DNA from 3 places in the Pectobacterium parmentieri genome. Region 1 is predicted to be linked to each of the others. Evidence: predicted binding sites of a transcription regulator. Region 1 holds the regulator's gene; each other region holds the start of a gene.
What was found. The regulator PurR, encoded in region 1, represses purine synthesis genes. The targets are predictions, from matches to a motif close to CANGCAAACGTTTGCNTG.

Region 1 (3,284 bases):
CTGGGGCGGTTCATCTCCTTTTACCGGATTCGACTGTAGCGGACTGGTCTATTACGCGTATAAAGATGTCGTTAAGATCCAAATCCCACGCACCGCAAACGAAATGTACCATCTGCGTGATGCCGCGCCGATTAAAAAGAGTGATCTGGAAAGTGGCGATCTGGTCTTCTTCCGCATCAATAATCGTGGTGCGGCCGATCACGTCGGGGTTTATCTGGGGGAAGGCAAATTTATCCAGTCACCGCGTACAGGTTCAGATATTCGTATCAGCAAGCTAAGTGAAGATTATTGGCAGGAGCACTATGTTGGAGCGCGTCGCGTAGTGACACCACAGACGATTCGTTAAGAGACGATTCGTCGAACAGAAGCGTATTCAGACACGTTTATTCGCCATAAACCTGTCTGAATACCTAACCCGCGCAAAAGCACTGAAGGATTAGTTCAACACCGCAATGAAACTAAACGCGATGATCACAGCCAACGAGCCGACGGTTGTCAGCAAAGACATCTTCAGATCTGTATCCATAAACCACTCCTTATTAGCAAACAAATTTCATCTGAAACTTCATCTGAAAAAAAAGACGCCCCCTTCACAGCCGAATCTGCTTAGGCAGTTAAGGCGACAAATAATAGGGTTATTATGATTCTTTCATAATTCTAGCGAAAAATCTCCGACGAATGCGTCACTAATAGTATAAATTAGCCCTTTCACTTTCATGATAAATCGGACACAATCCGCTGTTTATGAAAGCGCTGCGTATCAGTCGAAAAACGTCAAGCCAGATCCCTTCGGTATAACATTCGGCACTCTCCTTCTGAAATCCTGTTTTTTAGCTTAGAAGAAGAACTTTAAACGTAGGCAAACGATTAACAATATACTTACGTCTGTAACAGGTAAGTTCAGGAGTCATTTTTAGATGGCAACGATTAAAGATGTGGCAAAACGTGCTGGCGTTTCCACCACAACCGTATCGCACGTGATCAATAAAACACGTTTCGTCGCCGAAGAGACTAAGGCAGCCGTCAGGGCAGCAATCAAGGAATTGCACTATTCGCCCAGCGCCGTCGCCCGCAGCCTCAAAGTTAATCACACTAAATCTATCGGCTTGCTGGCCACATCCAGCGAAGCACCCTATTTCGCTGAGATCATTGAAGCAGTCGAAAACAGTTGTTATGCCAAAGGTTACACGCTGGTGCTGTGTAATTCTCATAACGACATCGGTAAACAGCGCGCTTATCTCTCGATGCTGGCGCAAAAACGCGTCGACGGCCTGCTGGTCATGTGTGCCGAATACCCGCCAGAACTCTTGGGCATGTTGGAAGATTATCGCAGCATTCCCATGGTCGTCATGGACTGGGGGCAGATGCACAGCGATTTCACCGATACCATCATCGATAACGCCTTTGAAGGCGGCTATATGGCGGGTCGCTATCTGATTGAACGCGGCCATCGGGATATCGGTGCCATCCCAGGGATACAAGAGCGCAACACGGGGAACGGGCGCTACCTTGGCTTTTTAAAAGCCCTGAAGGAAGCCGACATCACCGTGCGCGATGAATGGGTCGTGCGGGGCGATTTTGAACCGGAATCCGGTTATAAAGCCATGCATCAGATTCTCGCGCAAAAACAGCGACCCACCGCCGTATTCTGTGGTGGCGACATCATGGCGATGGGTGCCATTTGTGCGGCAGACGAATTGGGGTTACGTGTACCACAGGACATTTCGGTGATCGGTTATGACAATGTGCGTCACGCGCGTTTCTTTACACCGGCACTGACTACCATCCATCAGCCGAAAGAGCGTCTGGGCCAATCCGCCTTCTCTATGTTGCTGGATCGGATTACCAGCAAGCGCGAAGATGCACACGTCATTGAAGTGCATCCGACGCTGATTGAACGCCGCTCGGTTGCCGACGGCCCGTTCCGCGATTATCGCCGCTAACCTCGGCGATCCAACATAGACCGATTTTCTTAATTCCTGCCTGCTTCCCTTGTCAGCTTCAGCCAATTTTCTTGTACGTTGGCTGAAGCAGATTTAAACTGAAAACTGCGTTTCACTTTCACTGATAACACCCCAAATAGCGATAGCCGCACGTAAGTAAGCGGATACGCGTTTTTTGCCAATGGGCAGATAACCACCTGCTTATGTGCAAATGTCTTCTTCATTTTTCTCTGGTGACAGCCGATACATCGGCTGCGGTAAGTGCTGTCCAGGTATGTTTTTCCATACTTTCACACGTGAAAAATTTAGGAGACATCATGGGTACACCTTATGCAAAAGAACAGCGTAGCCATACCTCGCCCTGGTTCAACATCATGCAAGACAGGTTAGCCACGGCGGATATCGCCATTAACGGCCCCCGCCCTTTTGATATCTGCGTCAACCACCCTGATTTTTTTAAACGCGTCTTGCAAAAAGGTTCGCTGGGATTAGGTGAAAGCTATATGGACGGATGGTGGGAGTGTGAACGGCTGGATATCTTTTTCCATCTCGTCCTACGCGCCGGGCTAAAGAATACACTCCCCCGCCGTCTGCGCGATCTTATGAGGATCGCCGCCGCTCGCGTCACGAATTTACAATCCCACCGACGCGCCCGAGTGGTCGGCGAACGGCATTACGATTTGGGTAATGACCTTTTTGCCCTGATGCTGGATCCTTACATGCAATATTCCTGCGCTTACTGGAAACAAGCGCAAACGTTGGAATGCGCGCAGGAAGATAAGCTCACCCTGATTTGCGAAAAACTTCAGCTCAAGCCCGGCATGTCTCTGCTGGATATCGGCTGCGGCTGGGGCGGGCTTGCTGAGTTCGCGGCACGTCGCTACGGTGTTTCCGTGTATGGCATCACCATTTCCAGGGAACAGCAGACGCTGGCACAACAGCGCTGTCAGGGGCTGGATGTCATCATTGCGTTACAGGATTACCGCGATCTCGATCGGCAATTTGACCGCGCAGTATCGGTAGGCATGTTTGAGCATGTCGGGCCGCGCAACTATGACAACTACTTTAGCGTCGTGCGGCGTAATCTAAAGCCAGATGGGTTGTTCCTGTTACATACCATCGGGGGCAACAAAACGGCCTCTTATAGTAACGATCCCTGGATGCATAAATACATCTTCCCCCACGGCTGTATTCCATCCATCCAGCACATTGCGCAGGCAAGCGAGCCTTACATGGTGATGGAGGACTGGCACAACTTCGGCACCGATTACGATCGCACATTAATGGCGTGGCATACGCGCTTTCAGCAAGGATGGCCCCAGCTTTCCACACGCTATACTG
Region 2 (3,284 bases), 2.0 Mb from region 1:
AAGGTTAAGCGTACCGCCTTGCAATTCCAAACTGGCAAAATGGCGTGGTTCGGTAATTTGACGCACGCTAAATCCTGCGGAAACCTGCTTCGCAGTGAGGGTTGGTGGCTGATTTTTCTGACCAAAACTGACGTCGGTGAGTTGAATATGATCGACGGTTGACCAGTCATGATTAATTTTTCCCAGTGACAACTGGTAGTCGGTATTCTGGTTTACCCAATTACTCACCCAGCCTGCCGCCCAACTGGTTTGCAGCAATACATATACGACCACCAGCGCTAAAAAGGCTATCAGCAGTAGGGTCAGCAATAATTTCCCGATAAATTTCATCGTGTCAGTCCATGCCAATCGTCAGGGAGAACTGTTCTTATGCCGCAATTTCCCTGAAGGCTCAATAGGTAATGCTGTTACAGACAGTAAAAAGCGAGCGGTGTTGCATCACCGCTCGCTTTTACATGAACTGAACAGAAATTATTGCGTGCTGGCGCTATTTTTCTTCGTGTGGGAAGACCATATTCAGCACGATTGCGGTAATACCGCCAGCGGCAATACCGGAAGACAGCAATGTCTTAATCCAATCCGGTGCGAATTGCAGAATCAATGGCTGTTGTGATACGCCAAGACCGACAGCCAGTGACAGTGCAATAATCATGATCGCGCGGCGGTTCAGCGGCTCACGGGATACAATGCGCACACCAGAGGCGGCGATCGTACCAAACATCACGATAGTGGCGCCGCCCAGAACGGGCTCTGGAATATGCTGCACAAATCCGCTGACGGCAGGGAACAGTCCTAGCGCGATCAACATCAGCGAAACCACGAAGCCCACATAGCGGCTGGCAACGCCGGTAAGCTGGATGACGCCGTTATTCTGACCGAAGCACGAGTTAGGGAAGGTATTGAATACGGCAGAAAGGCACGAATTCAGGCCGTTTGCCAGCACGCCGCCTTTCAGGCGTTTCATGTACAGCGGGCCTCTGACCGGCTGCTCTGAAACGTCGGAAGTCGCGGTGATGTCACCGATGGTTTCTAACGATGTCACCATGAAGACCAGCATCAGCGGGATTAACAGATTCCAGTCAAAGCCTAAACCATAATGTAGCGGCGTGGGCACCATGATGACCGTATCGTGTGGCGCAGGCGCGCTTTCCGGCAGCATTCCCATCAACCAGGCACCCAGATAACCTACCGCCATGGCAATCACCAGCGATGCAACGCGCAGGTAAGGGTTACGCTGGCGGTTAAGCAGGATGATAACTAGCAATACCACACCTGCTAATAACAAGTTCTTGGGCGCGCCGAAGGTGTTATTACCCATTGCGGCATAGCCGCCACCGATGGAGGTTAGGCCGACCTGAATCAGCGACAGACCAATGATCATCACCACAATGCCGGAAACCAGCGGGGTAATGATACGGCGGGTTAAATGCAGGAAGCGTGAAAGAATGATTTCGGTGAAGGAAGCAACCATCAACGTACCGAACAGTGCCGCCATCATCGTTGGAACATCCGCGCCACCGTTCTTTAGCGCCAGCCCACCCATAATCAGCGGCGTCACGAAGTTAAAGCTGGTGCCCTGAATAGACAGCAGACCAGAACCGACAGCGCCCCAAGTTTTAATTTGTAGAATAGAAGCCAGGCCGGAAGCGAAAAGCGACATGCTGATGATGCGCTGCGTATCATCAGCGGGTAAACCTAACGCCTGACAGATCAATAGTGCGGGAGTAATCACCGCAACAAACATGGCAAGCAGATGCTGGCTGGCGGCAAACAGCGTTTGCGGCAGCGGCGGCCTGTCTTCAAGACGGTAGATGAGTTCACTGCGCTGAGGGGCGGCAGCGGCTTCTGTTTGGGACGTTTCCGTGGTGGTAGTCATGATGTAAGTTGGCGTTCCTGAAACGACAAAGAGCGCATTTTAATGATCTCTTGGTTGAAAGCAAACGTTTGCTAACTCATCTTTTCGATATGAATTTTGTCTTATGAGCAAGACCTTATTATTTAAGAGGATACTGTTGACGGAAATGAAGAATGCGCTGCTGCGATTAGGCGTTGGTGTAGCGCGCTCGCTCGGGTAGCCAGCGTTCGATTAGCGCGATGGCATGATCAGGATAGTGCTCATGCAGATGGCGAGCAACGCGGTGTACCTGCGGAATCAAATCCCGATCGCGCAGGAGATCGGCTACTTTGAACTCGGCATTACCCGTTTGCCGCGTACCTAATAATTCGCCCGGCCCGCGAATTTCCAGATCGCGCTGAGCAATGACAAAGCCGTCATTGCTGTCGCGGAGTACCTGGAGCCGTTTTTGTGCGGTTTTGCTCATCGGTGTTTTATAGAGTAGTACGCAGTGAGAGGCCACCGCTCCACGCCCGACGCGCCCGCGCAATTGGTGCAGTTGCGCCAGACCCAGACGCTCCGGGTTCTCAATGATCATCAGGCTGGCATTGGGTACATCGACACCCACCTCGATAACGGTTGTCGCCACCAGCAGTTGCAGTTCACCCTGTTTGAAAGCCTGCATTACTGCCTGTTTTTCTTGTGCTTTCATGCGGCCATGAACCAATCCAACCTTAAGATTTGGCAAAGCAGCCTTTAGCTCTTCACTGGTAGCCTCTGCTGCCTGCGCTTCCAAGAGGTCAGATTCCTCAATCAGCGTACAGACCCAGTAAGCCTGCCGACCTTCCTGCTGACAGGCGCTATTCACCCGTTCGATGATGTCGCTACGGCGTGAGTCCGGTATAGCGACGGTGGTGACAGGGGTTCTGCCTGGTGGCAGCTCATCAATAACAGAGGTATCCAGATCGGCATAGGCCGTCATCGCCAGCGTGCGGGGGATCGGTGTGGCGGTCATAATCAATTGATGGGGATGAAAACCCTGCTCTTCGCCTTTTTCCCACAGCGCCAGGCGTTGATGAACGCCAAAGCGATGCTGTTCGTCAATGATCACTAATGCCAGCCCGTTAAATTTCACCTGTTGCTGAAAAATAGCGTGTGTCCCGACAACCATGGAAACCTGACCGTTGGCGATGGCATCCTGCTGTGCCTGACGCGCTTTTCCTTTTTGTTTGCCAGCCAGCCAGCCGACTTCAAGCCCTAATGGTTCGAACCACTGACGGAAATTATGGGCATGCTGCTCGGCCAATAGCTCTGTTGGTGCCATCAGCGCGACCTGTTTGCCGCTGGCAATGGCACGTAATGCGGCCAATGCGGCGACCAGCGTTTTCCCTGACCCCACATCGCCTTGTACCAGACGCATCATCGGAAAATCTTTCGCCATATCCGTTTC
Region 3 (3,284 bases), 650 kb from region 1:
TCGCATCATTAAAAGTGATTGCTTTTTCTTCCTGCGTATGCCAGTGAATCTGGCGCAAGCTGGTTAAACCGCGTTCCCTCTCTTCGACTACCAGCCAATCACGGAATAGTTCGAAACCTTCCAGAACGCGGTGTTCACGTGGAGCAATTAGCGTTTCCAGCGTTTGTTCATCAGGTTTATCCGAATGGTAGAGACCGAAATTTTTCCCTTCTCGGTTAGAGCGCAGGTAAAACCGCCCCTGATAGTGATCAATACCATATTCATGATCTTTCCGACGTGGAATGCCGACCTGCGGCACCGCCTCTGGGAGCGTCGCATCGAGTAATAACACCTCGGTCGTCGTAGTGCTGCTGAGATAAATAGTGATGTAGTGCTCTGATGTCGTTTTGCTCAGACTGACATAATAGGTATCGTCTTTCTCTTCATATACCAGTTCATCTTGTGCTGGATCGCTCCCAAGGCGGTGACGATAGACCTGATACGGCAATAGCGTTTGTGCATGTTTACGCACGTAGTACAGCATCGTCGAGTCTGCCGACCATTCCGCACCTGCGGTCACATTTTCGATCACATCCGGTAGCCATTCGCCGCTGTTCAGATCGCGAAAACGCAGCGTGTACTGCCGGCGAGATAAAAAATCCTCCGAGAGGGCCAATAGCGTATTGTTCGGGCTAATCTCAAGCGCGCCGAGACTATAAAATTCATGCCCCTCCGCACGTTGATTCCCATCCAATAGCGTTTCCCATACTTCTGTTGCCTGCTCAGGCTGACGCAGATAGGTAGCGTACTCTTTGCCCGGCTCATAGCGACTTTGGTAGCGATAACCCTTTCTAACATACGGTACCGACATGTCCGTCGACGGAATACGTTTAACCATTTCGTCATACAGCGACCGTTTACGTGCAGCGTGAGGCGCCATGATGGCTTCACTGTAGGCATTTTCCTGTTCCAGATAGGACAACACCTGCGGATCGGTACGCTGGTCATCACGCAACCAGTAATAGTTGTCGACACGCGTATCGCCATGTGTGCTTATCGTGTGGGGCTTTTTTTCAGCTTGCGGGGTCTTCATCGCATCGGATCTCGTTGTCTTGACATAAAAATTTCACTCTGCAAGAAGAGTGGCACGATTGCCCTACAATGCCAAGCCACGTCCTTGTCTCTTGGTGCGCTTTTGCGTAACGCATTCCAGAGCATCTCCTCTTTAATGCGCACGCAAACGTTTTCGTTTATACTGCGGCCATTTTTCACAACCCGATCAGGTATAAGGTTATGTTAACGATTGGAACCGCCCTGCGTGCGGATGCCACACGAGTGATGCTGCTTGGCTCCGGTGAATTAGGCAAAGAAGTGGCGATTGAGTGTCAGCGCCTGGGAATCGAAGTGATTGCGGTCGATCGCTATGCCGATGCCCCTGCGATGCAGATTGCACATCGTAGTCACGTCATCAATATGTTGGATGGCGACGCATTAAAAGCGTTGGTTGAAGCCGAACGCCCTGATTATATCGTGCCGGAAATTGAAGCCATCGCTACCGACATGCTGGTGGCGCTGGAAAAACAGGGTCACCACGTTGTCCCTTGTGCTGAAGCGACACGCCTGACGATGAACCGTGAAGGCATCCGTCGTCTGGCTGCCGAAACACTCGGCGTTCCGACATCCACCTACCGTTTTGCCGACAGCGAAGAGCGCTTTTATCAGGCAGTAGAGGCAATTGGCTATCCCTGCATTGTTAAGCCGGTCATGAGTTCATCCGGCAAAGGGCAAAGCCTGATTCGCTCCGCAGAGCAGTTAGAGCAGGCATGGAGCTATGCCCAACAGGGTGGCCGTGCAGGCGGCGGGCGCGTCATCGTTGAAGGGTTGGTTAATTTTGATTTTGAGATCACCCTGCTCACCATCCATGCGGTTGACGGCATTCATTTCTGTGCACCAATCGGCCATCGACAAGAAGATGGTGACTATCGCGAATCCTGGCAGCCGCAGCAGATGAGTGAACTGGCACTGGATCGCGCACAAAAGATGGCCAGCGATGTCGTAAAAGCGCTCGGTGGCTATGGTCTGTTCGGCGTTGAGCTGTTCGTCTGCGGTGATGAAGTTATTTTCAGTGAAGTCTCTCCTCGCCCACACGATACCGGCATGGTGACGATGATTTCTCAGGATCTGTCCGAGTTTGCCCTGCACGTTCGCGCTTTCCTTGGGCTGCCAATTGGCGTGGTTCGACAGTACGGTGCATCGGCTTCTGCCGTAATTTTGCCTGAGCTTGAGAGCGACAACGTGTGTTATCAGGGTCTAGAAAGCACGCTCCTCCCTCATACACAAATTCGCCTGTTTGGTAAACCAGACATCAGCGGCAAACGCCGTATGGGTGTTGCATTAGCCAGTGCAACAACGACAGACGATGCTGTTGAAATCGCCAAGCGTGTCGCGGCTGGCGTAAAAGTCAGCGGCTAATATCTACGGTTTCTGATTGGACGACGCACAGAAAACCGGGCATAAAAAAGGCCACTCGCAGTGAGTGGCCTTCGTCATTCAGTAACCGGCAAACTTAAGCTTTTGCACCAGCAACCGCTTCACGCGCCAATTCAGTAATACGTGCGTAATCACCGCTTTCCAGCGCATCGTTCGGCACCAACCAGGAACCACCAACACACAGCACGCTTTTCAGCGCCAGGTAATCACGGTAGTTATTCGGCGTAATACCGCCTGTCGGGCAGAAACGAATATGAGCGAATGGACCGGCGATCGCCTGAAGCGCTTTCACGCCGCCGTTAGCTTCTGCAGGGAAGAATTTGAACTCACGCAAGCCGTAATCCATACCCAACATCAGCTCAGATACGGTGCTGATACCTGGAATCAACGGGATATTACCTGCCGATGCTGCTTTCAACAGCGGCTCGGTCAGGCCCGGACTAATGGCAAACTGCGCACCGGCTTCAACCACCGCAGCCAGTTGCTCAGGGTTTGTCACCGTACCCGCACCCACGATGGCTTCTGGTACTTCTTTCGCAATCGCACGGATCGCGTCGATAGCACAGTCGGTACGCAATGTCAGCTCCAGAACGCGAACGCCGCCCGCGACTAACGCTTTTGCCATCGGCACCGCGTGTTCCAGTTTGTTGACCACAATCACAGGAACAACGGGACCCGTTGTCAAAATCTGTTCCGCGCTCGTCTTCCAGTTTTTCATCAAAAATTATCTCCAGACATGCCCGAAGGCATCATTAATTATATAGCGCGCCCCTGCCACAGGGATCTGCGTTGCCACAGATGCCAACCGCACCGTA

Region 2: the regulator PurR is predicted to act here: its motif matches at 1,934-1,951, upstream of A8F97_RS18980 (nucleobase:cation symporter-2 family protein).
Region 3: the regulator PurR is predicted to act here: its motif matches at 1,213-1,230, upstream of purT (formate-dependent phosphoribosylglycinamide formyltransferase).

What each region holds. Positions count from the first base shown of each region.
Region 1 is NZ_CP015749.1:1,198,339-1,201,622, reverse strand. It holds gene A8F97_RS05340 (C40 family peptidase) at 1-346, shown strand, start outside; gene cydH (cytochrome bd-I oxidase subunit CydH) at 437-526, opposite strand; gene purR (HTH-type transcriptional repressor PurR) at 918-1,943, shown strand; gene cfa (cyclopropane fatty acyl phospholipid synthase) at 2,261-3,284, shown strand, end outside.
Region 2 is NZ_CP015749.1:4,185,740-4,189,023, forward strand. It holds gene A8F97_RS18975 (AsmA family protein) at 1-330, opposite strand, end outside; gene A8F97_RS18980 (nucleobase:cation symporter-2 family protein) at 488-1,876, opposite strand; gene recG (ATP-dependent DNA helicase RecG) at 2,043-3,284, opposite strand, start outside.
Region 3 is NZ_CP015749.1:1,844,925-1,848,208, forward strand. It holds gene A8F97_RS08280 (S9 family peptidase) at 1-1,072, opposite strand, end outside; gene purT (formate-dependent phosphoribosylglycinamide formyltransferase) at 1,273-2,451, shown strand; gene A8F97_RS08290 (bifunctional 4-hydroxy-2-oxoglutarate aldolase/2-dehydro-3-deoxy-phosphogluconate aldolase) at 2,546-3,187, opposite strand.